DNA from 4 places in the Comamonas sp. FG99 genome. Region 1 is predicted to be linked to each of the others. Evidence: predicted binding sites of a transcription regulator. Region 1 holds the regulator's gene; each other region holds the start of a gene.
The links. The regulator sigma-54, encoded in region 1, starts transcription at its own class of promoters, with help from an activator protein. The targets are predictions, from matches to a motif close to TGGCANGNAANCTGCTTT.
Positions count from the first base shown of each region.

Region 1 (7,888 bases):
GCGACCCGTACGCCGGCTCGCTGCGCTACCACCTGGCGGTGCTGGCGCCCGACGACGACCGCTGCATGATCGAAGTCGACGGCCTGCCCTACAGCTGGCGCGAGGGCGAAGGCGTGATCTTCGACGAAACCTACATGCACTGGGCCGAGAACCGCAGCGAAGGCAACCGCATCGTGCTGTTCTGCGACGTGGAGCGGCCCATGACCAACCGCTTCGCCCAGTGGCTCAACGGCTGGCTGGGCAAGAACGTGGTGGCCGCCGCCAGCTCGCCCAACAACGACGGCGACCCGCGCGGCCTGATCAGCAAGCTGTTCAAGATCTCGTTCTACATGGGCCAGTACCGCCGCCGCTTCAAGGCCTGGAACCCCACGGCCTACAAGCTCACCAAGTTCGGGCTGATGATCGCGGTGGTGGCGGCCTTCGTCTGGTGGTGACGGGCGCTCAATCCAGCAGCGCCACCTGAACCTCGCGCGGGCCGCGGTAGGGGTTGCGGCCATGCCAGACCTGCAGGTTGTCGAGGATCATCACGTCGCCGTCCCGCCAGGGCCACTGGTAGGTGAAGCGATCGCACAGCGCCTCCATCTGCGCCACTTCGTCTTCGCTCAGGCGCTCGCCATTGCCCAGCGACGCGCCGGTGCGGTACTTCTGGTGCCGGCGGTAGGCCTGGCTGCGCGCCTCGTCCTCGACCTGCGGCCGCATGTGGATGACCGAGCGGTACAGCTTCTGCCCCGTGGCCGGGTGGGTGACGAAGGGCTCCAGGTCGTTGAAGACCGTGAGGCTGCCGTCGTCGTGCCACAGCGGCCGCAGGCCTTTGCCGGCGCAGATGCGCTCGACATCGGCGCGCTCGTCGGTGAAGAAGGCCTGGTTCCAGCCGCGCTGGTCCATGTCGGCGTAGCTGTCGTCCAGTGCCTGGCTGGGCGGCCCGAAGTTGCGCGTCATGCGCGTGCCCAGCTGCTCCAGCCTGCCGCGGATGGCGGCCGGCATGGCGGCGACGAAGCCGCGCATGTCGCCGATGATGGTCTCTCCGCCTTCGATGGCGGTCTGGCGCGAGAAAAAGGCGATGCGCCGGGGGTAGTCGCGCATGTAGGCCATTTCGGAATGGATGGCCAGCCGCACCGAGCTGGCCAGGCGGGTCGATTCCATCACCTGGCCCTGGATGGCCTTGCGCGGCGCGCGCCCGCCCTCGTAGCTGCCCGCGAACTGCGGGAAAAGCGCGGTCAGCGCGCCGAAATCCGCCGTCTCCTCCAGCGCAAAGCCGCGCAGCACGATGCCGCCGTGCGCGACGATCAGGCGGTCGAGCTGCGGGCGCGAGACGCGCACCCAGTCCAGGAAAGCCTGGCGTTCGGCCAGCGGCCCGCCTTCGCGGCAGCAGATGAACAGCGGCGCCTGGCCGGGCACGCGCTCGTAGCAGTAGACATCGTCGCCCAGCTGGTGGATGGATGCGGGCACGGCAACGCCGGCCAGCTCTTCAGTGAAAGTGGCTTGCATGGAAATTCCTCTCAAAAGCTTCAATCGCGATAACTGGAGTCGAGCCGGTCCATCTCGCGGCGGATGGCCGCCCATTCGCGCTCGCCACGCACGGGCACCCTGGCAAAGGCGTCGCGCGTGGACTGCACCGCGGTCGCATCGGCCAGCCGCAGTTGCCCGGCCGCCATCGCATCCACCTGGATGCGGCAGGCCGACTCCAGCCAATACAGGTTGAAGAAGGCCTCGGCGATGGTGCGCCCGCCCACCAGCAGACCGTGGTTGCGCAGGATGGCCACATGGTGCCCGCCCAGGTCCTGCACCAGGCGCTCCTGCTGCGGCAGCAGCACCTCGGGCCCGCTGAAGTCGTGGTAGGCGATGCGGCCGTGGAACAGGCAGGCCTGCTGCGACAGCGGCAGCAGCCCGCACTCCATGGCCGAGACCGCCGTGCTGGCCCGCGTGTGCACATGCAGCACGCACTGCAGGTCGTGGCGCGCCGCATGCACCGCGGTGTGGATCACATAGGCGGCCGGGTTCAGGCCCAGGCCGATGTCGGGCTCATAGAGGATGTCGCCGTTCAGGCGGATCTTGAATAGCCTGGATGCGCTGACCTCGGTGTACAGCAGCCCGTAGGGGTTGAGCAGGATGGCCTCGTCCTCGCCGGGCACCCGGGCCGTGATGTGGTTGTAGATCAGGTCGCTCATGCCGTAGCGCTGCACCGCGCGGTACAACGCCGCGAGGTCCTGGCGCAGCCGCCACTCGGCCTCGCCCACGCCCCGCCCGCGCCAGTAACCCGCATCGTAGCCGGTGGCCATGTCCGCTGCTTGCAGGTGCGCCGTCATTGGAGGGCCAATCCCAGTTCGCGGATATTGTCGCGGTCGGCCGCGAACTGGCGCGCGGCATAGTCCGAGTAGTCGCGCGCGCCGAGGAAGCGGTCGGGCATGGATTCCATAGCCAGCGCGCGCTGGTAGTTCCCGTCGCGGGTGGCGCGCTGGATCGCATCCTGGATGCGGGCGACCAGCGCGGCATCCATCTGCCTGGGGCCGGCAATGCCGATGACCGACTGCACCGTGATGTCATAGCCCAGCTCGGCCATCGTGGGCACATCGGGCCAGCCCGGCAGGCGCCCGGGCTCGGCCACCGCCAGCAGGCGCACCTTGCCGGCCTGGGCCATCGCGCCCCAGCCGGCCTCGAACATCACATCCACATGGCCGCCCAGCAGTGCGGCCATGGCATCTGCGCCGCCCTTGAAAGGCACATAGTTCACCGCAATGCCGGCCTTCTTCTGCCACTGGCCGGTGGCGATCTGCCCCAGCGAGCCGGTGCCCACGGCCGCCACGTTGAGCCTGCCGGGATTGTCCCTGGCATAGGCCACCACCTCGGCCAGGCTTTTCCAGCGCGAGCCCGCCGGCACCGAAACCGCGTAGGTGTAGCTGGTCAGCCCGACGATGTAGCTGAAGTCCTTGAGCGGGTCGTAGCTCACCTTCTGCAGGTGCGGCAGGCGAAAGACCGCGGTGGTGATCACCGCCAGCGTCGCGCCGTCGGGCGCGGCCCGGGCCATGGTGGTGGGGCCGAGCGTGCCGCTGGCGCCAGGCTGGTTGAGCACCACCACCGCCGGCCCCTGCGCCGACAGCGCATGGGCCAGTGCCCGCATCTGGGTATCGATGGGCCCGCCCGCGGGGAAAGGCACGATGAGGCTCACCGGCCTGGCCGGCCAGGCCGGCGCCGCCCGGCCCAGCGGCGCGCACAATGCCGCGCCGCAGCCAGCCGCCAGCTGCAGCCATGCGCGCCGGCTGCTGGAATACTGTGATTGCATGATGTCTCCTGATACGTGGGGCTTGCCGTGGATTCACGGCCGTTACAGCGTTTTCAGTGTAGGAAAGACATCCGTTATCAGTAATTCCCACAAGCTGGCATTGCAATGCCTTGTGAGAATATCCGGGATACCACCATGCGCATCGAAGACCTGCAGACCTTCCAGGCGGTCACCCGCTTTCCCAGCCTGAACCAGGCCGCCGCCGAGCTGGGCGTGTCGCAGTCGACGCTGACCAAGACCCTGGCCCGGCTCGAGGCCGAGACCGGGCTCAGGCTGTTCGAGCGCTCGCGCCAGGGCATCGCGCTCACCGAGCTGGGCCGCACTTTCGCCAAGTACGCGCAGAACATCTCGATCACGCTCGACGCGATGCATGCCGAGATGGGCGACATGCACGCCGCGCGCGCCGGCAAGGTACGCCTGGCCACACTGCCGCACCTGCTGCCCAGCCTGGTGTCGCCGGTGATGCGCCGCTTCCTGGCATCGCGCCCGCTGGCCACCTTTTCGGTCTCCACCAGCCTGAGCCCCCACCTGCTGGCGCAGCTGCAGACCGGCGAGGTCGATCTGGTGTGCGCCTCGATCCCGGACGAGATCCCCGCCGGGATCGCGGTCGCGCCCATTGGCGCGCTGCAGGTGCAGATCGCGGTCAGCGCCAGCCATCCGCGCCTGCAGGAGCTGCGCGGCTTTGCCGACCTGGCGCGCGAGCGCTGGATCGTGCCCGCCAGCTCGATCTACCTGCGGCAATGGCTGAACCAGCGCTTCGTGCGGCTGGGGCTGCCGCTGCCGCGCATCGCGGTGGAGAGCAATGGCTCGCAGCTCGCCTTCACCGAGCTGCTGCGCCACACCGACCTGATCGGCATGCTGCCATCGCACACGCTGGGCCAGCCAGAAGGCGCCGGGCTGGTGGGCCTGGCGGGCGAAGGCATGCGCTGGCAGCACGACTTGGCGCTGCTGTGGCGCGAGCAAGGCCATCTGTCGGCGCTGACGCAGGAGTTCCGCGACGCCATGCTGCAGGCCGGGCAGCAGATGGTGCTGTGACTACAGCGTCTTGCGCAGGTTGGCCGGCGGTATCCGCAGCGCCTCGCGGTACTTGGCCACGGTGCGGCGCGCGCATTCGATGCCCTGCTGCTGCAGCAGCTCGGCGATCTTGCTGTCCGACAGCGGCTTGTTCGGATTCTCGGCATCGAGCAGCTGCTTGATCAGCGCCTTGACCGCGGTGCTGGACGCGCTGCCGCCAGCCTCGGTGCCCAGGCCCGAGCCGAAGAAGTACTTGAGCTCGAAGGTGCCCTGCGGCGTGGCCATGTACTTGGCCGTGGTCACGCGGCTGATGGTGGATTCGTGCAGGCCCAGCTCGTCGGCGATCTCGCGCAGCACCATGGGGCGCATGGCCAGCTCGCCGTGCACGAAGAAGTTCTTCTGCCGCTCCACGATGGCTTGCGACACGCGCAGGATGGTGTCGAAGCGCTGCTGGATGTTCTTGATGAACCAGCGCGCCTCCTGCAGGCGCTGCTGCATGCCGGCATGGCCCTGCTCGCCCTTGTGGCCGCGCATGGCGCTGGCATAGAGATCGTGCACGCGCAGCTTGGGCATCACCTCGGGGTTGAGCTGCACCCGCCACTGCGGCGCCTGGCCGGCGCGCGCGGCGGCGCCCGGGCGCACGATCACGTCGGGCACGATCACGTTGCGCTCCACGTTGGCGTAGGGGCGCCCCGGGCGCGGCTCCAGCCCGGCGATCAGCGCCATGGCCTCGCGCACCACCGCCTCCTTGCAGCCGGTGAGCTGCACCAGCTTGCGCACATCGCGGCGCGCCAGCAGATCGAGCGACTCATGGCAGACCAGCAGGGCCGTCTCCAGCGCCTCGGCACTCTTGTGCCGGCCGCGCTGCAGCGCCTTGATCTGCAGCACCAGGCATTCCTGCAGGTTGCGCGCGCCCACGCCCACCGGCTCCATGCTCTGCAACAGGCGCAGCGCCACCGTCAGGTGGTGCATCACGGTGTCCAGCGCCTCGGCATCCTCCGCGTCGGCCAGGTTTCCGGCCAGCTCGACCAGCGGCTCTTCGAGATAGCCGTCGTCCGAAAGCGATTCGATCAGGAAATACAGCGCGGCCCGGTCCTCGGGCGACAGCCGCAGCGCCAGCGCCTGGCGGTGCAGCGCGTCCTGCAGCGACTCGTGGGCATGGGTGTGGTCGAGGGCGGAGTAGTCCTCGTCGTCGCTGCCGGCGCCGCGCGCCGGCATGTCGCCGCCCCAGTCGTCGGTGGCGGTGTCGCGGCCGTCGTCGCCCTCCCAGGGCAGGGCTTCGGCGCTGACCTCGGCCACGGGTTCGGCATCGAACTCGGCGGTGGCGCTTGTCTCACGCACGCTATCAGCTACAAAATCAGAAGCAACCTCGTCGGCGGCCGGCTCGCGCGGCGCGGCTTCCGCCGCTGTCTCGGCCTCATCCTCGGCCCGCTCCAGGAACGGATTCTCGTCGAGCATCTGCTCCACTTCCTGCTGCAGCTCCTGGGTGGACAGCTGCAGCAGCCGGATGGACTGCTGCAATTGCGGGGTCAGCGTCAGGTTCTGCGAAACCTTGAGCGACAGGCCGGGCATCATGGACACGACTCTACAGGCCCGCTCGGATCACATGCGGAAGTGCTCGCCCAGGTACACCCGGCGCACATCGGCGTTCTCGACGATCTCCTGCGGCGTGCCCTGCGCCAGCACCCGCCCATCGCTGATGATGCAGGCGTGGTCGCAGATGCCCAGGGTCTCGCGCACGTTGTGGTCGGTGATGAGCACGCCGATGCCGCGGTCCTTCAGAAAGCCGACGATGCGCTGGATCTCGATCACCGCGATCGGATCGATGCCGGCGAACGGCTCGTCCAGCAGGATGAAGCGCGGCTGCGTGGCCAGCGCCCGGGCGATCTCCACGCGCCGGCGCTCGCCGCCGGACAGCGCCACCGCCGGCGATTCGCGCAGGTGCTCCACGCGCAGCTCCTGCAGCAGCGAGGTCAGGCGGCGCTCGATCTCGCTGCGCGGCAAGGCCCGGCCGCCTTCGTCGCGCTGCAGCTCCAGCACGCCGCGCACATTGTCCTCGACGCTGAGCTTGCGGAAGATCGATGCCTCCTGCGGCAGGTACGACAGCCCCAGCTGCGAACGCTGGTGGATGGGCATGTTGGCCACCGAGTGGCCGTCGATCAGGATGTCGCCCGCGTCGCTGCGCACCAGGCCGACGATCATGTAGAACGAGGTGGTCTTGCCGGCGCCGTTGGGCCCCAGCAGGCCCACGACCTCGCCCTTGCGCACGGACAGCGACACGTCCTTGACCACCTTGCGGCTGCCGTAGGACTTCTGCAGGTGCCGCGCCTCCAGGCAGCTCAGGTCGCTGCCGGCGGCCAATTCGCGCACCGCGATGGTGCTGACAGGCTCCGCCACGATTATTTCGCCCCTTCATTGAGCTGCGGGCTGGAGCGCAGCTGCGTGCCAGGCCCGGCAGCGGGCGGCGCGGCCGGCTTGGCGCCGCTGCCACCCCCGCTGCCACCGCTACCCGCGCCCTGCGAATCCTTGGGCGACAGCATCACGCGCACCCGGCCGCCGCTCTTGGCGCCCGGCTTGGGCTCGCTGGCCTGCGCGGATTTCTGCCCGTTGACGGTGAAGGTGTCGCTCAGGTTGTTGTAGACGATCACCGAGCCGCTGACCTGGTCGGTCAGCGTGGTTTCGCGGTAGCGCCGCAGCTCGGCCCGGCGGTTCAGGTGCACGGTGTCGTCGCGGCCGTCGTAGGTGATGACCTCGCCCTCGCCCTCGATGTACTCGGCGGGCGCGCCCGGCAGGGTATCGCGCTTTTGGCGGAAGAACGCCAGCTTGCCGGCGCCGGCCGTGACCACGCCGCGCTGGTAGCCGTCGCGGTCCTGGCTGACCTCCAGCTTGGCACCGCGGATGACGATGGTGCCCTTGGTCACCACCACATTGCCGGTGAACACGCTGGTCTGCTTGAGCTCGTCGTGCTGGCCCTCGTCGGCCTCGATGTTCATGGGCTTCATGCGGTCGGCTTTTTCCGCATGCGCACCACCGCCCCAGGCCAGCATGGCCAAAGCGAGAACCCCAGAAATGAAACGAATCTTCATACGCGGCATGTTTTTTGCTCCGCCGATTGTAGCCAGCCTGCCCGGCGCCTTCACCGGAAATGGCCCCAAGGCCTGTTCACTTCGTGTCGCCGCGGCCCGCGGAAAAAGCCCAAAGCCCGCTGACGCGGGCTTTGGGCCTTGGCAATCCTTGGCGATTCCAGAGATTTACGACTTGGACTGCGCCGCCAGGTATTCCACCACCTGCAGCACATTGGTCATCGAGCCGGCGCGGGTGCCGTCGGTGTAGTACTTGCCGGCCACGCCCATCGCGGGCACGCCCTCGACACCATAGGCGTCCTGCAGCTGGGTGGCCTTGCGCACCTGGTTGGCCACCGAGAAGGAGCCGTAGACCTCCTTGAACTTGGCCATGTCCAGGCCCTGCTTTTCCATGAAGGCGAAGATCTCGTCGTCCTTGTTCAGGCGCTGGCGCTCCACATGGATGGCGTGGAACACCTTGACATGCACCTCGGGGATCTTGCCCATGGTCTCCAGCGTGTAGTAGATCTTC
Region 1 is NZ_JBMDII010000024.1:11,051-18,938, forward strand. Features, by position in the region: gene ACODRX_RS16460 (aspartyl/asparaginyl beta-hydroxylase domain-containing protein) at 1-434, shown strand, start outside; gene ACODRX_RS16465 (TauD/TfdA family dioxygenase) at 442-1,488, opposite strand; gene ACODRX_RS16470 (class II aldolase/adducin family protein) at 1,509-2,306, opposite strand; gene ACODRX_RS16475 (tripartite tricarboxylate transporter substrate binding protein) at 2,303-3,280, opposite strand; gene ACODRX_RS16480 (LysR family transcriptional regulator) at 3,416-4,315, shown strand; gene ACODRX_RS16485 (RNA polymerase factor sigma-54) at 4,316-5,869, opposite strand; gene lptB (LPS export ABC transporter ATP-binding protein) at 5,897-6,691, opposite strand; gene lptA (lipopolysaccharide transport periplasmic protein LptA) at 6,694-7,380, opposite strand; gene ACODRX_RS16500 (thiol:disulfide interchange protein DsbA/DsbL) at 7,546-7,888, opposite strand, start outside.

Region 2 (7,888 bases), on a different contig from region 1:
CCGCCGCGCGCCGCGTGCTGGCGGTGCCAACCGGCCAGCTGCTCTTCACCAGCGGCGCGACCGAGGGCATCCAGACCGCCGTGCTGTCGGCGCTGAGCGCGCTGCGCCGCCGCAAGGATGCGGGCGAGGCGGTGGCGCTGCAGCTGCTGTACGGCGCCACCGAGCACAAGGCGGTGCCCGAGGCGCTCAGGCATTGGAACGCGGTGCTGGGCCTGCACCTGCCGATGCAGGCGATTGCGGTCGGCACCGACGGCCGCCACGACCTGGACTGGCTGCGCGCGCAGGCGCCCTCGGCGGGACTGGTCTGCACCATGGCCGCGAACAACGAGACCGGCGTGGTCAGCGACCTGGACGGCATTGCCGAGGCGCTGCGCGGCAGCCCGGCGCTGTGGCTGGTCGACGGCGTGCAGGCGCTGGGCAAGCTGGCGCTCAAGCCGATCGAGCGCGGCATCGACTACGCGCCGTTTTCCGGCCACAAACTCTATGCGCCCAAGGGCATAGGCATGCTTTACGTGCGCGAGGGCGCGCCGTTCACGCCGCTGCTCGCCGGCGGCGGCCAGGAGGGCGCGCTGCGCGCCGGCACAGAGAACATGGCAGGCATCGCGGCCCTGGGCGCGGTGCTGCAGGCACTGCAGGACGGCAGCACCTTCGCCGACGCCGCCACACTGGCCGGCCACCGCGGCCGACTGGAGTCGGCCCTGCGCGATGCATTCGCCGGGCTGGTGTTCAATGCGCCGCCGGCGCTGAGCCTGCCCACCACGCTGAATTTTGCGGTGCCGGGCCTCAGCTCCAGGCTGCTGCTGGACCTGTTCGACGCCGCGGGCCTGCGCGTCAGCGGCGGCTCGGCCTGCAGCGCATCGAAGGCACAGCCCAGCTATGTGCTCGAGGCCATGGGCCTGCCCGCTTGGCAGACCGCAGCCGCGGTGCGCATGTCCTTCGGCGCGGCCGACCCGACAGCGATGATCGACGAAGCCTGCACCCGCATCCGCGCCTGCGGTGCCGCGTTGCGCGCCAACTGCCTGGTAGAGACGCCGCAAGCCACCGAGCACGGCACGGCCCCGCTGCTGACGCGCTTTGCCGTCGATGGCGCCTGCTGCTACCTGGTGGCCGACGCCGCCAGCCAGCGCTGCGTGGTGATCGACCCGCTGCCCGAGCTGGTCCCGCGCCTGGCGCAATGGGTGCGCTGCCGCGGCTTCACGCTGGCCGCGGTGCTGGGCACACGCAGCCATGGCAGCCACCAGTCTGCCGCGCACGAGCTGCGCGCGGCCGTGCCGCCCGAGCTGCAGGACGCAGGCCCGGTGGACGCGCTGGGCTGGCCCGAGGGCGCCATGCAGATCGAGATGGGCGCCTGCCCACTGGCGCGCCTGGCGCTACCCGACGCCACGGCCTACCTGCTGCACGAAGGCGACGGCCTGCGCTTCGCCTTCATGGGCGACAGCGTGCTGCCGGGCCCGCTGGAGCAGGCCGTTGGCCCGCGCACGCTGCTGCTGCCGGCGCACGATCCTGACAACCGCTTCGCCAGCACCCTGGCCTGCGCGGACACCGCGGCGCAGGCCAGCCAGTCGCAGCGGCTCGAGCTGCCGCCCGGGCAAGCGCAGGCCCTGCTGCAGGCCAGCCCGGCGCCGCTGCTGGTGGATGTGCGCGAGCCCTACGAGCAGCAGCTGGGCGGTGCCCTGGCGCTGGATGCGGACAGCGGCCGCACCCAGGCGGTGCCGCTGTCGGGCCTGCTGAACGCGCTGCCGCAATGGCTGGCGCTGCCCGCCGAAACACCGGTGATCTTCTACTGCCGCAGCGGCAACCGCAGCGCCCAGGCCGCCCGCGCGCTGCGGCGCCTGGGCCACGGCCAGGCCTTCAGCCTGGCAGGCGGCCTGGCCTTGTGGCCCCAGCCAGGCACCGCCGGCGCCATCTAAGAAAACACCAAAAAAAAGCCGGCCGGGTTCGTCACCCGTCCGGCCCCCAAGGAGTAAGCAAGCAAACTGATCAGCGGCTGTAGGCCACTTCGCCATGCGAGCTGATGTCGAGGCCTTCGCGTTCGGACTCTTCCGAGACCCGCAGGCCCACCAGCATGCCGGCCAGCTTGTAGGCGATGAAGGACACCACGCCCGACCACACGATGGTGATCAGCACGCTCTTGACCTGCACCCACACCTGCGCGGCCATCGCATAGTTGGCAGGCTCCTGGCCGCCCAGGCCCGAGGCGCAGAACACGCCGGTGAGGATGGCGCCGACGATGCCGCCCACGCCATGCACGCCGAACACGTCGCAGGTGTCATCGGCCTTGAGCAGGCGCTTGAGGCCGCTCACGCCCCACAGGCAGACGATGCCGCAGATCAGGCCCATGACGATGGCGCCCATCGGGCCCACGAAACCGGCGGCCGGCGTGATCGCCACCAGGCCAGCCACCGCGCCCGAGGCCGCGCCCAGCATCGAGGGCTTGCCCTTGTGCAGCGCCTCGCCCAGCAGCCACGACAGCGTGGCGGCGCCGGTGGCGACGATGGTGTTGATGAAGGCCAGGCCAGCGATGCCGTTGGCTGCACCGGCCGAGCCGGCGTTGAAGCCGAACCAGCCCACCCACAGCAGCGATGCGCCTACCATGGTCAGCGTCAGGCTGTGCGGCGCCAGCGCCTCGCGGCCGAAGCCGATGCGCTTGCCCAGCACATAGGATCCCACCAGGCCGGCCACGCCGGCGTTGATGTGCACCACGGTGCCGCCAGCGAAGTCCAGCGCGCCATCCTTGCCCAGCAGGCCGCCGCCCCAGACCATGTGGGCGATCGGCACATAGCTGAAGGTGAACCACAGCACACCGAACACCAGCACGGCAGCGAACTTGATGCGCTCGGCGAATGCACCCACGATCAGCGCCACCGTGATGGCTGCGAACGTGGACTGGTAGGACACGAAGGCGAACTCGGGCACCGTGGGCATGGGGCCGGACAGCGTGTCGGGCTTGATTCCCATCAGGAAGGCCTTGCTCAGGCCGCCGAAGAAATTGCCCTCGCCCGCGAAGGTGAGCGAATAGCCGTAGATGGCCCACAGCACGGTGATGAGCGCGAAGATGGTGAACACCTGCGCCAGCACCGAGAGCATGTTCTTGGCGCGCACCAGGCCGCCGTAGAACAGCGCCAGGCCGGGAATGACCATCAGCGTCACCAGCATCGCGGACGTCAGGATCCACGCCGTGTCGCCCGCGCTCAGCGTAGGAGCGGCGGCCGGCGCGGCCTCAGCGACGGCCAGCGTCAGGGCCACGACGCGGGCGGACTCGGGGTCGCCCACCTTCTCAACCTCGTCGGGCTTTTTCAGGACGATGCTCTCGTCGGGCACGCCGGCGGCCTTGAGCGCCGCGGCCACCGCCAGGGCACGGTTCTTGGCCAGCTCGGCATTGGTTGCGGCATCGCCCGACGTATCGGTATAGCCGGACACCAGCACCTTGGCATCCTTGGTGGCCTTGAGGTAGTCGGCCACCTGGCCGATCGCGGCGCCCGCGTCGGCGGGCAGCTCGGACTTGCCCAGCTCGAAGCTCAGCTTGGCCTCGGGAAAATCAGCCGCCATGCCCACGCGCACCGTCAGCAGCAGCGCGAGAAAAGTGATGATCGAAATAAATTTTTTCATGATCCTGGTTCCTCCGCACGCTCAGAGCGCCTCGTTGCCGGTCTCGCCGGTACGGATGCGCACCACTTGCTCCAGCTGCGCGACGAAGATCTTGCCGTCGCCGATCTTGCCGGTGCGCGCCGCGCCCTCGATGGCCTCGATCACCCGGTCCACCAGCTCTTCGCTCACCGCCACCTCCAGCTTCACCTTGGGCAGGAAATCCACCACATACTCGGCGCCGCGGTACAGCTCGGTATGGCCCTTCTGGCGGCCAAAGCCCTTCACCTCGCTCACCGTGATGCCGTTCACGCCGATGTCCGACAGCGCTTCGCGCACCTCGTCCAGCTTGAAGGGTTTGATCACGGCGGTCACCATCTTCATGGTCATGATGTGCTCCTCAATGGATTAGAAAGTCTTGTTCAGCGCCACAATGGCGCGGCCCTTGTTCACCCAGCCGAAATAGCTGCGCTTGTTGGCGCCCACCCAGGCGGCGCTGAGCGCGAAACCGTCGCCCAGGTCGTAGGCGCCGCCCACGCTGTAGTCCACATAGTTGGGCACGCCCAGGTCCTTGATGTCGCTGGAAAAGCGCGTATAGCCAAGCGCCAGCTTCAGCGTCAGCTTCGGCGCGACCTCTTGCGCGTAGGCCACGTTCAGGTAGCCGGTGTTGCGCCCCTTGGACGAGCCGTCCACCTTGTTGCCGGCCCAGCCGAAATAGTCCTTGGACACGGTGTGCGAGTATTTCACCGTCAGCGGGCCATAGGTGCCGGCGCCGTACACCTCGGTGGTGTTGCCGGTGGTGTTGCCCGGGTACACATAGGTCAGCAGGCCCACGTCCCAGTCCACATCGGCGGCCTTGAACTTGTAGCCGCCGTAGAAATCCATCTCGACCTTGTTGTTGTCGAGCCAGTTCACCATCGAGTTCCAGTTGCCCACGTAGAAGCCCGACTCGCCGAACGAATAATCCACGCCGCCCTGCAGCGCCGGCTTGATGACCCGCGCATGCGCGGTATTCTGGTCCTGCCCGCGGAACTTGTAGTTCGTGGTCAGCCCCAGGTTGGCCGACCATTGCGCGCTGGCCGCCATGGGCGCCAGCGCCACCAGGGCGGCCAGGGCCCAGCGCTTGCCGGAACGTTCATCACTGTGCAACTTCGCCATCATTCACCCCTTTGCATCGTCTTGCTTGGATAGCGGTTGCAATGCACGTAGCGTGCCATTTGCAACAAAATATGCCAGTAGCGCCCACTCCACTTCCACCAACAGCTATCAAATTTGCAATCCCGCGATATCTACCGCCATCACCCTCTTGCCAGCGCGCGGGTTCTTGCCCATGCTTGCACGCTGCGGTGCACCAACAAGCACCGGCCAAATTGCACCAACATGGTGCAATTTGGCATGGCAAAAACAAAGAGAGGGCAATATGAGTCTCGCAATGGTGCAAAGCCGGGCGCTGGCCGGGCTGCAGGCCCACGCGGTTTCGGTGGAGGTGCATCTGGCCAACGGCCTGCCCAACTTCACGCTGGTGGGCCTGGCGGAAGTAGAGGTGAAGGAGGCGCGTGAGCGCGTGCGCTCGGCGCTGTCCAACAGCGGGCTGGAGTTTCCGCACAGCAAGCGCATCACCGTCAGCCTGGCTCCCGCCGACCTGCCCAAGGATTCGGGGCGCTTCGACCTGCCGATCGCCATCGGCATACTCGCGGCCAGCGGGCAGATCGATGCCACGCGGCTCGCGCACTACGAGTTTGCCGGCGAATTGTCGTTGTCGGGTGCGCTGCGGCCGGTGCGCGGCGCGCTCGCCGCCAGCATGGACCTGCACCGGCGCAGCCTGCCGGTGCGGCAGGTGCTGCCGCCGGGCAGCGCCGAAGAAGCGGCCCTGGTGCCCGGCGCCGAGGTCTACCGCGCCAGCCACCTGCTCGACGTGGTGCGCCACTTCGCGCTGCATCCGCCTGGCGAGGATGCCCCTGCCGAAGGCTGGCAGCGGCTTGCACCGCCAGCCAGTCTGCCCGCAGGCGAGCATCCCGACATGGCCGACGTCAAGGGCCAGGCCAGCGCCCGGCGCGCGCTGGAGATCGCCGCCGCCGGCGGCCACAACCTGCTGATGCTGGGCGCGCCCGGCGCAGGCAAATCCATGCTGGCGCAGCGCTTTGCCGGCATCCTGCCGGCCATGAGCGTCACCGAGGCGCTGGAAAACGCCGCGCTGCACAGCCTGGCCGGGCGCTTCGATCCCGCGCGCTGGGGCCGGCGCAGCACCCAGGCGCCGCACCACACGGCCAGCGCCGTGGCCCTGGTGGGCGGCGGCAACCCGCCCCTGCCGGGCGCAATCTCGCTGGCGCACCAGGGCATACTCTTTCTGGACGAGCTGCCGGAGTTTCCCCGCGCCGCGCTCGAAGCGCTGCGCGAGCCGCTGGAGACCGGCCACATCACCATCGCCCGGGCCGCACGGCAGGCGCAGTTCCCGGCGCGCTTCCAGCTGATCGCCGCGATGAACCCCTGCCCCTGCGGCTTTCGGGGCTCGCGCCAGCGGGACTGCCGCTGCACGCCCGACCAGGTGGCGCGCTACCAGTCGCGCATCAGCGGCCCGCTGCTCGAGCGCATCGACCTGCACCTGGAAGTCGCGCCGCTGCCGCCGCACGAGCTGCTGCGGGCACCGGCCGGGGAGCCGTCCGCCGCGGTGCGCGCGCGTGTAGTGGCGGCGCGCGCGCTGGCACTGGCGCGCCAGGGCACGGACAACCAGCAACTGCAGGGCCAGCGGCTCGATGCGCACCACCAGGCCGAGCCCGCCGCGCTGGCGCTGCTGCAAAACGCCGCCGACCGGCTCGGCTGGTCGGCGCGCAGCGTCCACCGCGCGCTGCGCGTGGCCCGCACCATTGCCGACCTGGCTGGCGCCGAGCGCATCGCCGCCAGCCATGCAGCCGAGGCGGCACAGTACCGGCGGGCATTGCTGCACGGTGCGGATTGAGCATGTTGCCTGCAAGCGCTTGGTCTGCTTTGCCGCGCGCCGCCAGCCCAGCCTTCATGGTGCATGCTGACCTGGCCAGCTTCCATATGCAGCAGCAAACGTAAGCGACCATTTCGCCCCCGGGAAAACATCCCCCTACAATCAGTCCTGCCTCACCCTTTATTGGCTAACATATACCTAACTAACGATCAATCGAACAAGGGTACCGATGGCCAGAAAACCTGTCACAGTCGCGACCGACACCCGCGAGAACCTGCTGCACTACGCGGCCAAGATGCTGGGCGCCCATGGCTACGCGGCCACCACCATGCGCGCGATTGCCGAGCAGGCCGGCATCGAGGCAGCCAGCATCTACTACCACTTCTCGTCCAAGGAAGACCTGGTCGAGCATGTGATGGCGCATGGCGTGGAGCGCTTCGAGCAAACGCTGCAGGCCCACCTGCAGGCCCTGCCCGCCGGCGCCGATGCCCGCCAGCGCTTCGAGGCCGCGGTCGCCGGCATCCTGGACGGCTTCGTCAGCAACAGCGACTTCGCCGCCGCCAACAGCAAGCTGCTGGGCCAGCTGCCAGAAAAGCTCCAGCGCCAGCAGGACAAGCGCCACCAGCAGCACCGCAAGATCTGGGACAGGCTGCTGCTGGAGCTGCAGGCCGAGGGCCACCTGCGGCCCGACGTGGACCTGGGCCTGTGCCGCGTGTTCATCCTCGGCTCGGTGAACTACGCCCAGGCCTGGTACAACCCGCGCAAGGGCTCGATCGCGCAGGTCGCGAAACAATTCTGCACAGTTTTCTTCGAAGGCATGTCGCCGGTCAACGTGCCCGCCTGACACGGCCCTGGCGCGCCGGCAGGCACAATAGCGGGCATGAGACCAGATGCCGTTCGCGACATCGTGCTGGCCTATGCCATCGAGACTGCCGCACCTTCGCCCGCCCTGCCCTCGCCCGAGCGCTGCCAGGCCATCACCGCCGATACCCTGCACGCGCTGGGCTCCGAGCCGCCTGCGGCCGGCGGCGCCAGCGCGGCCTCGCCGCGCTTCCAGGCCTTCGTGCAACAGCGGGCGGCGCGCATCATCCAGGCCAGCGAACTGCCCGCCGACGTGCGGCAGGTGTGGCGGCAAAGCGCCCGCCTGGCCCCCTGGGTGCCGCTGGCCATCGTGGCCGGCGCGCTGCTGGCGGGCTTTGCCGGCCACCGCATCGCCGACCCGCACCGGGTGAACCTGCTGTCGCTGCCGCTCCTGGCCCTGCTCGCCTGGAACCTGCTGATGTATGCCTGGCTGCTGCTGCACGGCGGCTGGGCCTGGCTGCGGCGCACCAGCGCCGCGCCCGTGCCGCTGGCGCCCACGGTGCCGGC
Region 2 is NZ_JBMDII010000012.1:131,175-139,062, forward strand. Features, by position in the region: gene ACODRX_RS10580 (aminotransferase class V-fold PLP-dependent enzyme) at 1-1,910, shown strand, start outside; gene amt (ammonium transporter) at 1,981-3,609, opposite strand; gene ACODRX_RS10590 (P-II family nitrogen regulator) at 3,631-3,969, opposite strand; gene ACODRX_RS10595 (TorF family putative porin) at 3,994-4,743, opposite strand; gene ACODRX_RS10600 (YifB family Mg chelatase-like AAA ATPase) at 5,006-6,541, shown strand; gene ACODRX_RS10605 (TetR/AcrR family transcriptional regulator) at 6,750-7,364, shown strand; partial or broken gene ACODRX_RS10610 (DUF2868 domain-containing protein) at 7,401-7,888, shown strand, end outside.
Region 2: the regulator sigma-54 is predicted to act here: its motif matches at 4,784-4,801, upstream of ACODRX_RS10595 (TorF family putative porin).

Region 3 (7,888 bases), on a different contig from region 1:
GTGGCCGGGCCGGTGCCGCCGCCGATCATGGTGGTCACGCCGCTGGCCAGCGCCTCCTCGATCTGCTGCGGGCAGATGAAGTGGATGTGGGTGTCGATGCCGCCGGCGGTCACGATCAGCCCCTCGCAGCTGATGATCTCGGTGCCGGGGCCGATGATGATGTCCACGCCGGGCTGGGTGTCGGGGTTGCCGGCCTTGCCGATGGCGGCGATGCGCCCACTCTTGAGGCCGATGTCGGCCTTGGCGATGCCCCAGTGGTCGATGATCAGCGCATTCGTCAGCACGGTGTCGGCCGCGCCTTCGGCGCGGCTGCGCTGCGACTGCGCCATGCCGTCGCGTATGGTCTTGCCGCCGCCGAACTTCACCTCTTCGCCATAGCCGCCCGCGGCCAGGGTGAAGTCCTGCTCCACCTCGATGACGAGATCGGTATCTGCCAGCCGCAGCCGGTCGCCCACCGTGGGGCCATAGGTCTCGGCATAGGCGCGCCTGTCCATGGTGGCCATCAGAGTGCTCCTTGAACCAGGCCGCGAAAGCCGTAGATCTGCCGCGCGCCGGCGATATCCACCAGCTCCACCGTGCGCTGCTGGCCCGGCTCGAAGCGCACCGCCATGCCGCTGGCGATGTTCAGCCGCATGCCATGGGCCGCGGCGCGCTCGAATGCCAGCCCGGCATTGGTTTCGGCAAAGTGGTAGTGCGAGCCCACCTGTATGGGGCGGTCGCTGGCGTTGTGCACCACCAGCGTGCGGGTGCGGCGGCCAGGGTTCAGGGCGTGCTCGCCCGCGTCGATCAGCAGTTCTCCAGGAATCATGCGGTTTCCCCTCAGGCCAGCCGGGTCAGCAAGAAGGCGCCGAGCAGCGCGGTGGCCGCGCCAGCCACCCGGGCCAGCCACTGGTGGCGCTGCATCGCCACATGGCCCAGCGCCATGCCGGCGACATGCAGCAGCGCCGAGCCCAGGGCCATGCCGGCCAGCGCGCCGAGCGCCGCCAGGCCGGCGTCGCCCGCCAGCTCGTAGCCATGCGCCGCGCCATGGAAGAAGGCGAACACGCCCGCCAGCGCCGCGGCCAGCACCCAGGGCATGCGCTTTTGCACCGCCACCAGCAGGCCCAGCACCAGCACCGAGGCCGCGATCATGGGCTCCACGCCCGGCACCCACAGGCCGGAAAAGCCGGCCAAGGCGCCGGCCACCAGCAGCGCCACGAAGGCGGCCGGCACGCGCCAGGCGGCCCGCAACGCGGGAAAGGTCAGCGCGCTCCAGGCGCCCACGGCCAGCATGGCCGCCAGGTGGTCGAGGCCGGTGAAGGGATGGGCCAGGCCCTGCAGGAAGCTGTCGGCCAGGCCATGCGTGTGCGGCTGGCCGCCCATATGGGCCAGGGCGGCGGCGGGCAGGCCGGCAAGGGCGAGGGTGCTGATTTTTTTCATGGCTGCTGGTGCTGGGTGGAGAGGGGGGAGGGGGGAGGATGGCGGCTTCAGATGATCGGCTCGTGCACCGTGACCAGCTTGGTGCCGTCGGGAAAGGTGGCCTCGATCTGGATGTCGGGAATCATCTCGGGCACGCCTTGCATCACGTCGGCGCGCCCAAGTACGCCGCGGCCGGCGCTCATCAGCTCGGCCACCGTGCGGCCGTCGCGCGCGCCCTCCATCACGAAGGCGCTGATCAGCGCCACCGCCTCGGGGTAGTTGAGCTTGAGGCCGCGCGCCTTGCGGCGCTCGGCCAGCAGTGCTGCGGTAAAGATCAGCAGCTTGTCTTTTTCGCGGGGAGAGAGTTCCATGCCGCTGCACGATGCAAGGGCCGTGCCAGCTGGTTTGGGGCGCAGGACTCCAAATCCGTGCATGCGCGCTGCACGGCTGCGTGCATGCGGTGCCCGGATGCTGGTTTGTGGTGCCGGCATGCACCAGTCTGGTGCCTGCGGGCCCGCGCAAGTGCAGCGCGCTGCTGCGGTGCATCAGAATGAAACGGGCATGGCACGCGGCTTGCTTGAGGGCTTCGCCAAGGCCGGGAAAACGGTTCCTGGCCTGTATCGGGTTCTCCACTTTCTTGAAAGGTAAAGCCATGTTCGAGCGTCGCACCGCCATGAAAACCCTGGCCGCAGCAGCGGCTGTCGCCGGCCTGTCGTTGATGGGCGCCAGCGCCCAGGCAGCCGATACCATCAAGGTCGGCGTGCTGCACAGCCTCTCGGGCACCATGGCCATCTCGGAGACCGTGCTCAAGGACACGGTGCTCATGGCCATCGACGACATCAACGCCAAGGGCGGCGTGCTGGGCAAGAAGCTCGAGCCCGTGGTGGTGGACCCGGCCTCCAACTGGCCGCTGTTCGCCGAGAAGGCCAAGCAGCTGCTGACGCAGGACAAGGTGGCCGTGGTCTTCGGCTGCTGGACCAGCGTGTCGCGCAAGTCGGTGCTGCCGGTGTTCGAGCAGAACAACGGCCTGCTGTTCTACCCGGTGCAGTACGAGGGCGAGGAGCTTTCCAAGAACGTGTTCTACACCGGCGCCGCGCCGAACCAGCAGGCTATTCCGGCGGTGGAATACCTGATGAGCAAGGAAGGCGGCGGTGCCAAGCGCTTCGTGCTGCTGGGCACCGACTATGTGTACCCGCGCACCACGAACAAGATCCTGCGCGCCTTCCTCAAGTCCAAGGGTGTGAAGGAGGCCGACATCATGGAGACCTACACGCCGTTCGGCCACAGCGACTACCAGACCATCGTGGCCGACATCAAGAAGTTCTCCACCGGCGGCAAGACGGCGGTGATCTCCACCATCAACGGCGACTCCAACGTGCCCTTCTACAAGGAGCTGGGCAATGCCGGGCTCAAGGCCAAGGACGTGCCCGTGGTGGCCTTCAGCGTGGGCGAGGAAGAGCTGCGCGGCGTGGATGCCAAGCCGCTGGTGGGCCACCTGGCCGCGTGGAACTACTTCATGAGCGTGAAGAACCCCACGAACACCGCCTTCATCAAGCAGTGGAGCGACTACGCCAAGGCCAAGGGCATCGCGGGCCACAAGGACAAGCCGCTGACCAACGATCCGATGGAGGCCACCTGGATCGGCATCCACATGTGGAAGCAGGCCGTGGAAAAGGCCAAGAGCACCGACGTGGACAAGGTGATCGCCGCGATGGCCGGCCAGAGCTTTGCCGCGCCCGACGGCTTCACCGTGAAGATGGACGAGAAGAACCACCACCTGCACAAGCCGGTGATGGTGGGCGAGATCAAGGCCGACGGCCAGTTCAACGTGGTCTGGAAGACCAAGGGTCCGATCAAGGCCCAGCCCTGGAGCCCTTATATCGAAGGCAATGACAAGAAGAAGGACGAGCCCGACATGAAATGAGGCACCCCCTGAGCGGCTGCGCCGCCTCCCCCTCTCTGGTGCTTCGCACTGGAGGGGGGCGGCACCTTCGGGGCGGGGCGGCCCTTCCTCGGTGCCCGCTGATGGAGCGTGCCGGTTTCATGGGAAGTGATTTAGAAACGATAGCTGGGCTAAGTGCCGAAGGTTGATTTGACTATGAAAATCCTGCGCATAGCACTGGCCGGCGCCTTGGGCATGCTGCTCTCCCTGCCCGGCCATGCGCTCACGGCCGATCAGGCCTTCGCGATGGCGGCCGCCGATGGCAGCGACGCGCGTGCCCAGGCGATCAACGCCGCGGTGCTGGAGCCCGGCGACGGTGGCCGGCTGGCGGCCTACCTGCAGGCCCTGGCCGACGATGCAGTGCGCACCGCCGGCGGCAAGGCCTACATCGTCGATGGCGAGCGCGCGCTCGACCCCGCCACCGGTGCGGCCGCGGCCCTGCCGGCCGATGCCGAGGAAGTGGTCAACAACAACTACCTGCGCGGCGTGATCGAGTCGGCGCAGGCCGCGCTGGCGCTCGCCGGCAGCGATGTGCAGGCGCGCCGCGCCGCGGCGCGCAAGCTCGCCGACGAGCCGGATGCCGCGCGCCTGCCCCTGATCAACAAGGTGCTGGCCGGCGAGACGGATGCCGAGGTCAAGGCCCTGCTGGCGCGCGCCCGCGCCGCCAGCCTGCTGGGCAGCGAAGATGCCGCCCAGCGCCTGCGGGCGGTGCGCCAGCTGGCCCAGCTCAAGACGCCCGAGACACAGTTGCTGCTGAACCAGCGCCTGGCCGACGAGAGCGACCCCGCGGTGCAAAAGGCGATCCGCACCGCGCTCTCGGCGATTGCCGAATCCCTGGCCTGGGGCGAGCGGGCGGGCGCGGTCTTCAGCGGCCTGAGCCTGGGCTCGGTGCTGCTGCTGGCCGCGCTGGGGCTGGCGATCACCTATGGCCTGATGGGCGTGATCAACATGGCGCATGGCGAGCTGATCATGATTGGCGCCTACGCGACCTATGTGGTGCAGGCCCTGTTCCAGCGCTGGCTGCCCGAGGCCTGGTTCGGCGGGTACCTGGTGGTGGCGGTGCCGGTGGCCTTTGGCGCCGCCGCGCTGGTGGGCGCGGTGCTGGAGCGCGGCGTGATCCGCTTCCTCTACGGCCGCCCGCTGGAGACGCTGCTGGCCACCTTCGGCATCAGCCTGGTGCTGCAGCAGGCGGTGCGCAGCCTGTTCGGCGCGCAGAACGTGGGCGTGGAAAACCCCGCCTGGATGAGCGGCGGCTTGGCGCTGCTGCCCAACCTCACGCTGCCGTTTAACCGCATCGCGATCATCGTCTTCGCGTTCGCGGTGCTGGGCGCGGTGGCCTTCATGATCGCCAAGACGCGGCTGGGCCTGTTCGTGCGCGGCGTCACCCAGAACCGCGCCATGGCTTCCTGTGTGGGCGTGAACACCGCACGCACCGACACCTATGCCTTCGCGCTGGGCTCGGGCATCGCCGGGCTGGCCGGCTGCGCGCTGAGCCAGATCGGCAACGTGGGGCCGGACCTGGGCCAGAACTACATCGTCGACTCCTTCCTGGTGGTGGTGCTCGGCGGCGTGGGCCAGCTCGCGGGCACGGTGTACGCGGCGCTGGGCCTGGGCGTGCTGTCCAAGCTGCTCGAAGGCTGGACCGGCGCGGTGCTGGCCAAGATCGCGGTGCTGCTGTTCATCGTGGTGTTCATACAGAAACGTCCGCAGGGCATCTTCGCCCTGAAGGGCCGCAGCGCGGAGGCTTGAGCCATGGCAACCAAGATCGATCTGCAACTGCCCCAGCCCGAGCCGCTGCTCGGCGCCCGGGGCTGGGCCGTCTTCCTGGCAGCGCTCGTCGCGGTCTGCGCGCTGGCGCCGGCGCTGAACCTGCTGGTGCCCGAGGGCAGCGCGCTGCATCTGTCCGACTACCTGATCGGGCTGCTTGGCAAGTTCATGTGCTATGCGATCGTGGCGCTGGCGATTGATCTGATCTGGGGCTACACCGGCATCCTGAGCCTGGGCCATGGCCTGTTCTTCGCGCTGGGCGGCTATGTGATGGGCATGCACCTGATGCGCGAGGCCGCCGGGCCCGGCGCGCTGCCGGCCTTCATGGGATTTCTGGACTGGAAGGAGCTGCCCTGGCACTGGGCGCTGTCGGGCAGCTTCGCGGCCACCGCGGTGCTGGTGTTGCTGGTGCCGGGCGCGATAGCCGGCGTGTTCGGCTACTTCGCCTTTCGCTCGCGCATCAAGGGTGTGTATTTCTCCATCATCACCCAGGCGCTGACCTATGCGGCCATGCTGCTGTTCTTCCGCAACGAGACGGGCTTTGGCGGCAACAACGGCTTCACCGGGTTCCAGCGCATTCTCGGCTTCCCGCTGAACACGCAGGCCATGCACGTGCTGCTGTTCGCGCTGTCGGGGCTGGCGCTGCTGGGCTGCTTTCTGTTCTCGCGCTGGCTGATCCGCAGCAAATACGGCCGCGTGCTGCAGGCGGTGCGCGATGCCGAGTCGCGAACCATGTTCTGCGGCTACGACCCGCTGCCCTACAAGCTCTCGGTCTGGGTCATCTCGGCGATGATGTGCGGCCTGGCCGGCGCGCTCTATGTGCCGCAGGTGGGCATCATCAACCCCGGCGAGATGAGCGTGGGCAACTCCATCGAAATGGCGGTGTGGACCGCGGTGGGCGGGCGCGCCAGCCTGGCGGGCCCGATCATCGGCGCCTTCGTGGTCAATGGCGGCAAGAGCTGGCTCACCATGGCGGCGCCCGAGTCCTGGCTGTACGTGCTGGGCGCGCTCTTCATCGTGGTGACGCTGTTCATGCCCGGCGGCCTGATCCGCCTGCCGCGCCAGGTACGCGAATGGAGCGCCAGGCGCCGCGCCCAGGCGCGCGCATCCACCCCGCTGCAAGGAGCCAAGGCATGACACCCGACCTGATGGAAGCCGGCAACCAGCGCCTGCAGCACTACCGCAGCACCGAGTCGGGCGGGCGCAGCGCCAGCATGGCGCGGCCCGTGGTGGCCGGCGAAGTGGATGTGACCCACGGCCGCATCCTGTACCTGGAAGACGTGCATGTGAGCTTCGACGGCTTCAAGGCCATCAACGGCCTGAATCTCGACATCGCGCCCGGCGAGCTGCGCTGCATCATCGGCCCCAACGGCGCGGGCAAGACCACGATGATGGACATCATCACCGGCAAGACCCGGCCCGACAGCGGCACCGTGTTCTTCGGCTCCACCATCGACCTGCTGCGCTACAGCGAGCCCGAGATCGCCGCGATGGGCATAGGCCGCAAGTTCCAGAAGCCCACGGTGTTCGAGCAGCTCAGCGTGTTCGAGAACCTGGAGCTGGCGCTGAAGACGCACAAGGGCGTGGCCGCATCCATGCGCTTCGCGCTCGGCGGCGCGCAGAAAGACCGCATCGCCGAGGTGCTGCACACCATCCACCTGGCCGGCAGCATCACGCGCCAGGCCGGGCTGCTCAGCCATGGCCAGAAGCAGTGGCTGGAGATCGGCATGCTGCTGGTGCAAGAACCCAGGCTGCTGCTGCTCGACGAGCCCGTGGCCGGCATGACCGACGAGGAAACCGCGCGCACCGCCGAGCTGTTCCTCGCGCTCAAGGGCCGGCACTCGCTGATGGTGGTGGAGCACGACATGGGCTTCATCGCCACCATCAGCGAGAAGGTGACCGTGCTGTGCGACGGCGCGGTGCTGGCCGAGGGGCCGCTGGCCCAGGTGCAGGCCGATGAGCGGGTGATCGAGGTGTACCTCGGCCGCTGAGCCGCGGCCTTGCTGGAACAAAGAAAATGAGAGCTGCAAGCGCTGATTCATAAAGGTTTTCAGATATGTTTCATATTGAAAACTAGTAGGGATAAGCGCTGCAAGCTATGAAAATTGAATGCGCAGGCCAGGCCCGCGCAGGAGTACCGAATGCTCGAAGTCCAGAACCTGCACCAGTACTACGGCGGCTCGCACATACTGCGCGACGTCAGCCTCCAGGCCGAGACCGGCAAGGTCACCGTGCTGCTGGGGCGCAACGGCGTGGGCAAGACCACGCTGCTCAAGAGCCTGATGGGGCTGGTGCCCATCAAGAGCGGCCGCATCGCCTGGCAGGGCCAGGACATCGCGCGCAGCACGCCCTACGAGCGCGCGCGCCGCGGCATCGGCTACGTGCCGCAGGGGCGCGAGATCTTCTCGCGCCTGTCGGTCGAGGACAACCTGCGCATGGGCCTGGCCTATTGCCCGGCGCGCACCGCGATCCCGGCCGAGCTGTACGAGCTGTTCCCGGTGCTCAAGCAGATGCTGCAGCGGCGCGGCGGCGATCTCTCGGGCGGGCAGCAGCAGCAGCTGGCGATTGCGCGCGCGCTGGCGCCGGGCCCGCGGATGCTGATCCTCGACGAGCCCACCGAGGGCATACAGCCCAGCATCATCAAGGACATCGGCCGCGTGATCCGCAGGCTGGCCAACCGAGGCATGAACGGGCAGGGCATGGCCATCTTGCTGTGCGAGCAGTACTACGATTTTGCCGAGGAGCTGGCCGATCGCTACCTCGTGATGGAGCGCGGCGAGG
Region 3 is NZ_JBMDII010000005.1:71,954-79,841, forward strand. Features, by position in the region: gene ureC (urease subunit alpha) at 1-503, opposite strand, end outside; gene ACODRX_RS05035 (urease subunit beta) at 503-808, opposite strand; gene ACODRX_RS05040 (HupE/UreJ family protein) at 820-1,419, opposite strand; gene ACODRX_RS05045 (urease subunit gamma) at 1,467-1,769, opposite strand; gene urtA (urea ABC transporter substrate-binding protein) at 2,051-3,322, shown strand; gene urtB (urea ABC transporter permease subunit UrtB) at 3,497-5,089, shown strand; gene urtC (urea ABC transporter permease subunit UrtC) at 5,093-6,244, shown strand; gene urtD (urea ABC transporter ATP-binding protein UrtD) at 6,241-7,098, shown strand; gene urtE (urea ABC transporter ATP-binding subunit UrtE) at 7,249-7,888, shown strand, end outside.
Region 3: the regulator sigma-54 is predicted to act here: its motif matches at 1,961-1,978, upstream of urtA (urea ABC transporter substrate-binding protein).

Region 4 (7,888 bases), on a different contig from region 1:
TTCCCTGTCGGCCACGAACACGAAGTAGGCGCTATTGGTGGCGTCGTCGCCCATCAGCGCGGTGCGCTGGTCGGGCATCACCTGCACCAGCTCGTGCGAGATGCGGCCCATGCAGAAGTGCTTCTTGATGCTGGCGGTGCCGTCCTTGTTGACGGTGACCTCGGGCATGTGGCCATAGTGGTAGGGGTTGGCCGTGCCTTCGTTGCCGTACAGGTTCTTGCTGTAGGCCTTGAACTGCGCGTTGCTGGCGGCGGTGAACGCGTCGGGCTCGTATTCCTCGCTGGACAGGTGGGTGCCCCAGGGCGAGAGGCTGGCGCCGCAGGTGATCCACAGGCCGTGCACCTTGGAGGTGTCCACGTTGTGGTACTTGACCAGGTTGAGCTTGCCGCTGGCCTGGTCCTGGTCCAGCGTGAGCACCGCGATCGGCGATGGCAGCCGGCCGTACATATCGGTCTTGCCGTCCTGCGCCCAGGTGGTGTATTCGAACTGCACCACCGCGAACACCGGCTTGCCCTTGACGCCGTCGACCTTGGCGTCGGCCACGGTCAGCAGCGAGGTGCCGTCCGGCGAGTCGGAGAAGAACTGGCGTGCGCTGCCGGCGACCGTGGCATCGATGATGGGCTGGTTGTTGATGTCGACGTAGCCGCCGGCCAGGATCTTGCCGCCCTTGCCGTCGGCCACCATGTCGCCGGTCACGAAGAAGGGCTCGTAGGCGAGCTTGACGTCGCGGCTGCTGCCGTCGTCGTACTGGAGCGTCATGACCGAGGCGGTGGTGGTGGTCGCCATCTCGGCGGCCTTGGCCAGGGTGGGCGCGGCCGTGCTGGAGAAGCTCACCGACTTGAAGGCGGCCTGCGGGTCGTCGCCGCCGCCGCAGGCGGTCAGCACACCGGCTGCCGACAGCGCGGAAGACAGCGGCAGCAGCGGCGCGCCGCCCAGCAGTTGCAAAAGGCGGCGACGCGAGGTCATCGGATCAGACATGGAAAATTCACTCCGTGGGTCAATCGTTGTAGGTCGAGCGACAACGGGGTGAATGCGTTGGACTAGGGTGGGTCGTCCGCCTTGGCACCGTTGTTCGCTTGCGCGCCGAGTATCTGTGGCGGCTGTGACGCATTGATGACGGTGGCATGACCGTGGTGCGCGGCCGCAGCCACGGCTTGCACGCGCGCCGCGTGCACCAGGGCGCCGATCTGCGCTCCCTTCTTGCCTTGGCGCGCGGCGCAGGCCGCCACCTCTGCGGTGTTGACGGCCTGGGCCGCCGCCAGCTGCGCCAGCAGCGCGGCGCGCTGCGGGTAGGGCTGCTCCTGCAGGCCCAGGCGGCCCTGCGCATCGCACTGGCAGGCCAGCAGCAGCTCGGCGAAGCGCGCCGGCTTGCGAAATGCGTCGCAGCGCTCCAGCAGGCGCACGATGGCGGCGGGCGAGAAGCCTTCGCTGCGGTGGATGTTGCCATGCTCGGCGGCCACGGCCAGGGCCAGCTCGGCGCAGTCGTTGGGTACGCGCAGGCGCTGCTGCAAGGGCTTGAGCAGCTGCACGCTGCGCCCTTCGTGGCCGATGTGGCGCGGCAGCACCTCGGCGGGCGTGCTGCCCTTGCCCAGGTCGTGCGCCAGGCAGGCCCAGCGCACCGGCAGGGGCGCCTGCAGCGCGGCGGCGCGGTCAAGCACCATCATCACATGCACGCCGGTGTCGATTTCGGGGTGGTAGTCGGCGCGCTGCGGCACGCCCCACAGACGCTCGAGCTCGGGCAGCAGCACGGCCAGCGCGCCGCAGGCGCGCAGCACCTCGAACATGCGCGAGGGCCGCGGCTCCATCAGGCCGCGCGCCAGCTCCTGCCAGACGCGCTCGGGCACCAGATGGTCGGCCTCGCCGTCGGCCACCATGGTGCGCATCAGCGCCATGGTCTCGGGGGCCACCGCAAAATCGTGAAAGCGCGCCGCGAAGCGCGCCAGCCGCAGGATGCGCACCGGGTCTTCGCGGAAGGCATCGGTCACATGGCGCAGCAGCTTGTCCTGCAGGTCCTGCTGGCCGTGGTAGGGGTCGAAGAGCTCGCTGGCGCGCGTCCAGCCCGCGGGGGCGGCCATGGCGTTGATGCTGAGGTCGCGCCGCGCCAGGTCTTCTGCCAGGGTCACGTCGGGCGCGGTGTGCACCACGAAGCCGCGGTAGCCGCGCCCGCTCTTGCGTTCGGTGCGGGCCAGCGCGTATTCCTCATGCGTCTTGGGGTGCAGGAAGACCGGAAAATCCTTGCCCACCGGCACGAAGCCCTGCGCGCTCATCTGCTCGGGCGTGGCGCCCACCACCACCCAGTCGCGGTCATGCACCGGGCGGCCCAGCAGCTGGTCGCGCACCGCGCCGCCCACCAGGTAGACGCGCATCAGCGTTCGGCCCGGTAGGGCTCGTCCATGGCCACGAAGTCCTGCTCGGCCAGCGCGGCCTGCACCCATTCGCGCACCGCGGGCAGCTGGTGCACGCGCTCCACATAGGCGGCGATCTCGGCCGGCACCGGCAGCGCATAGGTCTTCAGGCGCGAGCACACCGGCGCATAGTAGGCATCGGCCACGCTGAATTCGCCGAACAGCATCGGGCCGCCATGGCGCGCGAGCAGCGCGCTCCACATGGCCACGAGGCGCTCGACGTTCCGGCGCACGCCGGCGTTGTCGCGCCAGACCACGCGCCCGACAGGGGCGAGGTCGGCCTCGATGTTCATGCCGCAGGCGCTGCGCAGCGCGCTGAAGCCGCTGTGCATCTCGGCCACCACGCTGCGCGCGGTGGCGCGGGCGGCGGCGTCCTGCGGCCACAGCTGCTTGGCGGGAAAGCGCTCGGCCACGTATTCCGCTATCGCCAGGCTGTCCCACACGGTGGTTGCGCCGTCGACCAGCACCGGCACGGTGCCGGTGGGGCTCGCCGCGAGCATGGTGCGCTTGAACTGCGAGCCGGCGTCGAAGCTGTCGAAGCGCACGTATTTTTCCTCGAACGCAATGCCGGCCTGGCGCAGCAGCACCCAGGCGCGCATGGACCAGGACGAATAATTTTTGTTGCCGATATAGAGTTGCAGCATGGGGCCTCCAAGAATCGCCCCAGTTTACCGAAGCTATTTCAAGCGCTTTTGCAGCATGACGATCATCCCTGCCGCCAGCGCGATCGCCGCCACCCAGTGGTACAGGTGCTGGCAGGCGATGAAGATGGCCTGCCGGTCCACCAGCGCGCTCAGCTGCCCGATGGCCGCGCCGTGCGCCTGGCCGGCGGTGTAGCCCAGTTGCTCGAAGCGGTGCTGCGCCTGCTGCAGCCACTGCACCGCGGCGGGATTGCCGGGGCTGATGCGGCCGGCCAGCTCGCCGTACTGGGCCAGATGGCCGTTTTGCAGCGCCACCGCGGCCACCGCGGACGCGAGCGATACCGTCATCTGGCGCATCACGTTCTTGGTCTGGTAGCCCTTGGCGAAATGGGCGTCGCCCAGCGCGCGCCAGGTCAGCGCCGCCACCGGCAGGATCATCAGCACGCCGAACAACCCCTTGATGGCCAGCGCGCCGTACAGCGCGGGCAGCGGCGCATCCGGCGGCAGCGAGGCCATCCACCATGCCGCCGCGGCCATGCACAGGCAGCCGGCCATCATCATCGCTCGCTTGTTGGCCACCCGGGCCGAGTAGCGGATGTACAGCACCACCGCCACGAAGGAGACCGCGCCGGCAAAGCTGTTGAGCCAGCCGGTGGTGAGCACCGGAATGCCCAGGCCCTGCTGCGCGAACTGCGGGAACAGGTAGTTGCTGAAGTTGACGATGAAGTAGTACATCGCATACAGCGCCAGCCCCGCCAGGAAGCCCGGGTTGCCCAGGTCGCGCAGGTGCAGCAGCGGCTCGTCGTGGCGCCACTGGTGGAGGCTGAACAGGCCCAGCAGCGTGACGCCCGCGAGCACCGCCAGCGCCAGCAGCTCGGGCCGCTCGAACAGCTCGTAGCGCGCCTCGGAAAACGCCCATTGCACCGAGCCCACGGCCAGCAGGAACAGCGCGATCGGCACCAGCGACCAGCGCACCGGCTGCGCGCTCTTGCCCAGGTGGCGCGGCAGCAGCCAGCGCACGCCCACGGCCACCAGCGCCGCGATGGGCAGCACGATCCAGAACACCCACTGCCAGCCCCAGCCGTCCACCAGCGTGGCCGACAGCAGCGGCGCCACCACGCCCACGCCGAAGATGCTGAGCATGAAGCAGCGCGAGGCCAGCGGCCGCAGCGAGGCCGAGAACAGCAGCGGGATCAGCACCCGCGTGCTCAGGAAGAACGCGCCGCCGCCCATGCCTTCGAGCATGCGGGCGGCGATCAGCTCGGGCAGGCTGGTGGCCAGCGCGCAGCCGATGTCGCCCAGGCCGAACAACGCCAGCGCCAGCAGCAGGTAGTGGCGGTAGCCGAAATGCCGCGTCAGCCACTGCTGCAGGGCCACCATCAGCATATTGCCCACCGCGTAGGCCATCTGCACCAGCGCGAACTCCTGCGGCGCCGCGGCAATCGCGCCCAGGATGTGCGACGAGGCGAACACGAACATCCCGTTTTCGAGGAACTCCATGCCCACCATGGCGCAGATCACCGCGATCAGCAGGCGCTGCTTCTCCTGGTGCACCAACTGCTGGAATGGGCGGGTGGTCATGGCTGGTTGGCGTGCAGATGGGCTTGCACCAGCTGCAGCTGGCCGGCCAGGGCGGGCAGCTGGTGCTCTTGCAGCGGCGCCCAGGCGCTGGCATACACCGCCTCTGCCAGCGGCACCGCGCGCGCCAGCAACTCGGCGCCGGCCTCGGTCAGTGCCAGCTGCTGGCTGCGGCGGTCGCTCTCGTGGGCCGAGCGCGCCACCAGGGCCTTTTTCTCCAGCCCGTCGAGCAGGCGGGTGATCTGCGTGCGCGTGGCATCCAGCGCCACCGACAGCGAGGTGGGCCGCAGCGGCTCGTGCACGCTGTCGGCCAGCAGGCGCAGCGCCAGGTATTCGCGCATGTGCAGCCCGCAGGGCGCGAGCGCTGCGTCCATGCGCTGCTCCAGCAGATGGGCCGCATGCAGCAGCGCGCGCGATGCGGCCACTGCGTCGCGCAGCTGCGGGGATTTGCCTGCGAGCAGGCGGTTGCGGCGGGATTCGATGCTCATGGTGGGTATTTATTTAATTTCATTTGTAATTATATCGTTTGAAATAAATTGCGCGCAACCATGCTCATGTCCAGGGCATGGACATGGGGCCGCCTGCGGCGCCCTGCGCGACGGGCGGCGCGCGGTATCAGGCGCCGCCGGCGTCCTTGAAGCCCGCCGGGGCCTTGCTCCACTTGATGCTGCAGGAGCCGGGCAGGAAGTTCGCCAGCTTGGCGTCCGCATAGCCGCAGGCCCACTGGTTGACCTGCACATTGGCCAGTGGGCTGGCCCCCAGGGTGCTTGCGGCCTTGAGGGCAGCACCCGTGGCATCCCGGGGTTCCAGGTAGATGGCGAGGTTGTCCAGGCTGGCGTCTCCCATGCCCTGAAGCACGACTTCGACCACCCCGTCATCGTTGGTCTTGATGCTTTTCACATGTTTCGACAGCGCCGCCCCGGCCTTGCTCTCGCAGCCCCACGCGCCGGCGCCCGGCGCCGCGATGCCGGTCTGGTATTTTTCGGTGATCGCGGTGCGGCAGGAGCCCAGCGCCAGAATCGGCTCGGATATCCTGGCCTTCTTCGCATGGTCGTTGTACGCCGGCAGCGCCACCGCCGCCAGGATGCCGATGATCGCCACCACGATCATCAGCTCGATCAAGGTAAAGCCCTTTTGCAGCTGCTGGTTCACTTTCATGTTGAATGCCTCCCTCGGTGAAGAATCAGGCTTTTGAGCCTGCGCCAGGCCTTGTGCCTGAACGGAGCCATCCAACGCAACCATCGTGCCAGCCAGGAAAATCCGGTTATTCGATCCTGAGGAGGCCATTTGTCGCCGCCATGCATGCGACATGCAAAAGCTGTCGCACGGGGTGCCGCGACGGCGATTGATCGTCTTTGTAAATCAATGACAAAAATTCAATAGTTCGTTGCTAATATTGGCGCATGAGCCCAGCCATGCCTTCCCTGGCCCTCAGCCTGCATGCCGCCGCGGTGCTGACCGGGCGCAGCGTCCGTACCTGGCAGCGCCGCATCGAGGCCGGCCGGGTGCCGCGCCTGGGCCTGGCCGGTGGGCGGGCGTTGGTGCCGTTCGCGGCGGTGCAGCCATGGCTGCCGTTGGCCCTGGCCGGCGACGAGGTGCAGCTGCTGTTGCGGGCCGATGGGGGCGAGGCGGCGGCCCAGGCCGAGATGGGCGCGCTGCTGGCGCTGGCGGCGTTGCGCGAGGCCGGCAGCGCTGCTGCGGCGGCGCGGTATTTCCTCTTGCAGGCCGCGCGGCAGGGCGAGGCCGATGCCATGCACTGGCTGGCCATCCTGCACGCCGCCGGCCCGCAGCCCGAGGGCGGCGCCGGCCATGCCGAGGCGCTGATGTGGATGGCCAAGGCGGCCACCCACGGCCATGAGATAGCCCGCCGGCAGGTGGCCGATTTGCTGGCGGCAAATTTTCAAAAAGAGTAGCTGCTAGCGCCTATTGCTGCTTATTTTCAAATGGTTTTTATATGGAAATCATTGTGTATAAATCGCTAATAGCTCTTCTTTTGGAAGCGGCTCACACCGGCCACACCACCCCGTTGTCGTTGAGGATGGCGTCGAGCGGCACATCGTGCGGCTCGGGCTCCAGGTCGTCGATGAAGCCGTTGGTATAGCCCAGGCCCACGGTGTAGGGGCGCGGCTGCAGCGCGGCCAGCGTGCGGTCGTAGAAGCCGCCGCCGTAGCCCAGGCGGTAGCCGCCGGGGCCATAGCCCACGCAGGGCACGAACAGCAGCGTGGGCACGATCAGCTCGGTGTCCTTGGGCTTGGGGATGCCGTAGGCGTCTTCCTCCATCGGGCAGCCGGGGTGCCAGGCGTGGAAGGTCAGCGTCTTGTGCTGCTTGTTGACCACCGGCAGCCCGATGCGGCGCAAGAGCGGCTCGTCCATCAGCGCGCCGTCTTCTTTCCAGCGGTGCAGCGCGGGCAGCGGATCGAACTCTCCCTTGATGGGCCAGTAGGCGCCGATCACCGTATCCGTGCGCTCCGTCAGCCAGAAGCGCAGCACCTGCATCAACTGTTCCGACCTGCGCAGCCGGTCGGGCATGTTCAGGCGCTGCTGCACCAGGGTCTTGCGCAGGGCTGCTTTATCCATCCGGGGGCTCCTCCAGTGTCACGACTCGCCGCATTGTGACAGCATGCGGCAGGCCCGCGGCCGAAACCCGCGGGGTGGGGCAATTTGTCCGAGCAATCTTGGTGAAAACACCGAATGTGTATGATTTTTCAGATTGTTTTCGAGGTTGCGGTCCATGCGTTGGAAAGTTTTTCTCAAGCCGCTGCTGGCGGTACTGGTGGGCGCCAGCCTGTGGCCTGCGGCGCAGGCACAGAATGCGGGCGATGAAGTGCTGCTGGACATGCAGCAGGCCTATCTCAAGCGCGACAAGCTGCGGCTCGCGCAGCTGCTGCCCGCCGCCCACGGCCATGTGCTCGAACCCTGGGCCGCCTACTGGGAGCTGCGCGCGCGGCTGGGCGAGGCCGGCTCCGACGAGGTGCAGGCTTTTCTGGCGCGCTGGGCCGGCACCTACCAGGAAGACCGCCTGCGCAACGACTGGCTGCGCCTGCTGGGCCAGCGGCGCGACTGGAGCAATTTCGCGGCGCTGCATCCGGCGTTTCGCATGGGCGACGACCGCGAGGTGCAGTGCTACGCCGGCGTGGTGGAGCTGCTGTCGGGCGGCAAGGCCGACGACATCGCGCGCACCGTCAAGGCCAACTGGTATGCCCAGCGCGACTATGAGGACGGCTGCAACTACGCGGCCGGCGAGCTGTTCACCGCCGGCAAGCT
Region 4 is NZ_JBMDII010000007.1:24,519-32,406, reverse strand. Features, by position in the region: gene ACODRX_RS06565 (PhoX family protein) at 1-978, opposite strand, end outside; gene ACODRX_RS06560 (multifunctional CCA addition/repair protein) at 1,041-2,366, opposite strand; gene ACODRX_RS06555 (glutathione S-transferase family protein) at 2,366-3,049, opposite strand; gene ACODRX_RS06550 (MFS transporter) at 3,083-4,627, opposite strand; gene ACODRX_RS06545 (MarR family winged helix-turn-helix transcriptional regulator) at 4,624-5,112, opposite strand; gene ACODRX_RS06540 (pilin) at 5,240-5,782, opposite strand; gene ACODRX_RS06535 (hypothetical protein) at 6,040-6,537, shown strand; gene ACODRX_RS06530 (5-formyltetrahydrofolate cyclo-ligase) at 6,629-7,201, opposite strand; gene ACODRX_RS06525 (lytic transglycosylase domain-containing protein) at 7,356-7,888, shown strand, end outside.
Region 4: the regulator sigma-54 is predicted to act here: its motif matches at 5,856-5,873, upstream of ACODRX_RS06540 (pilin).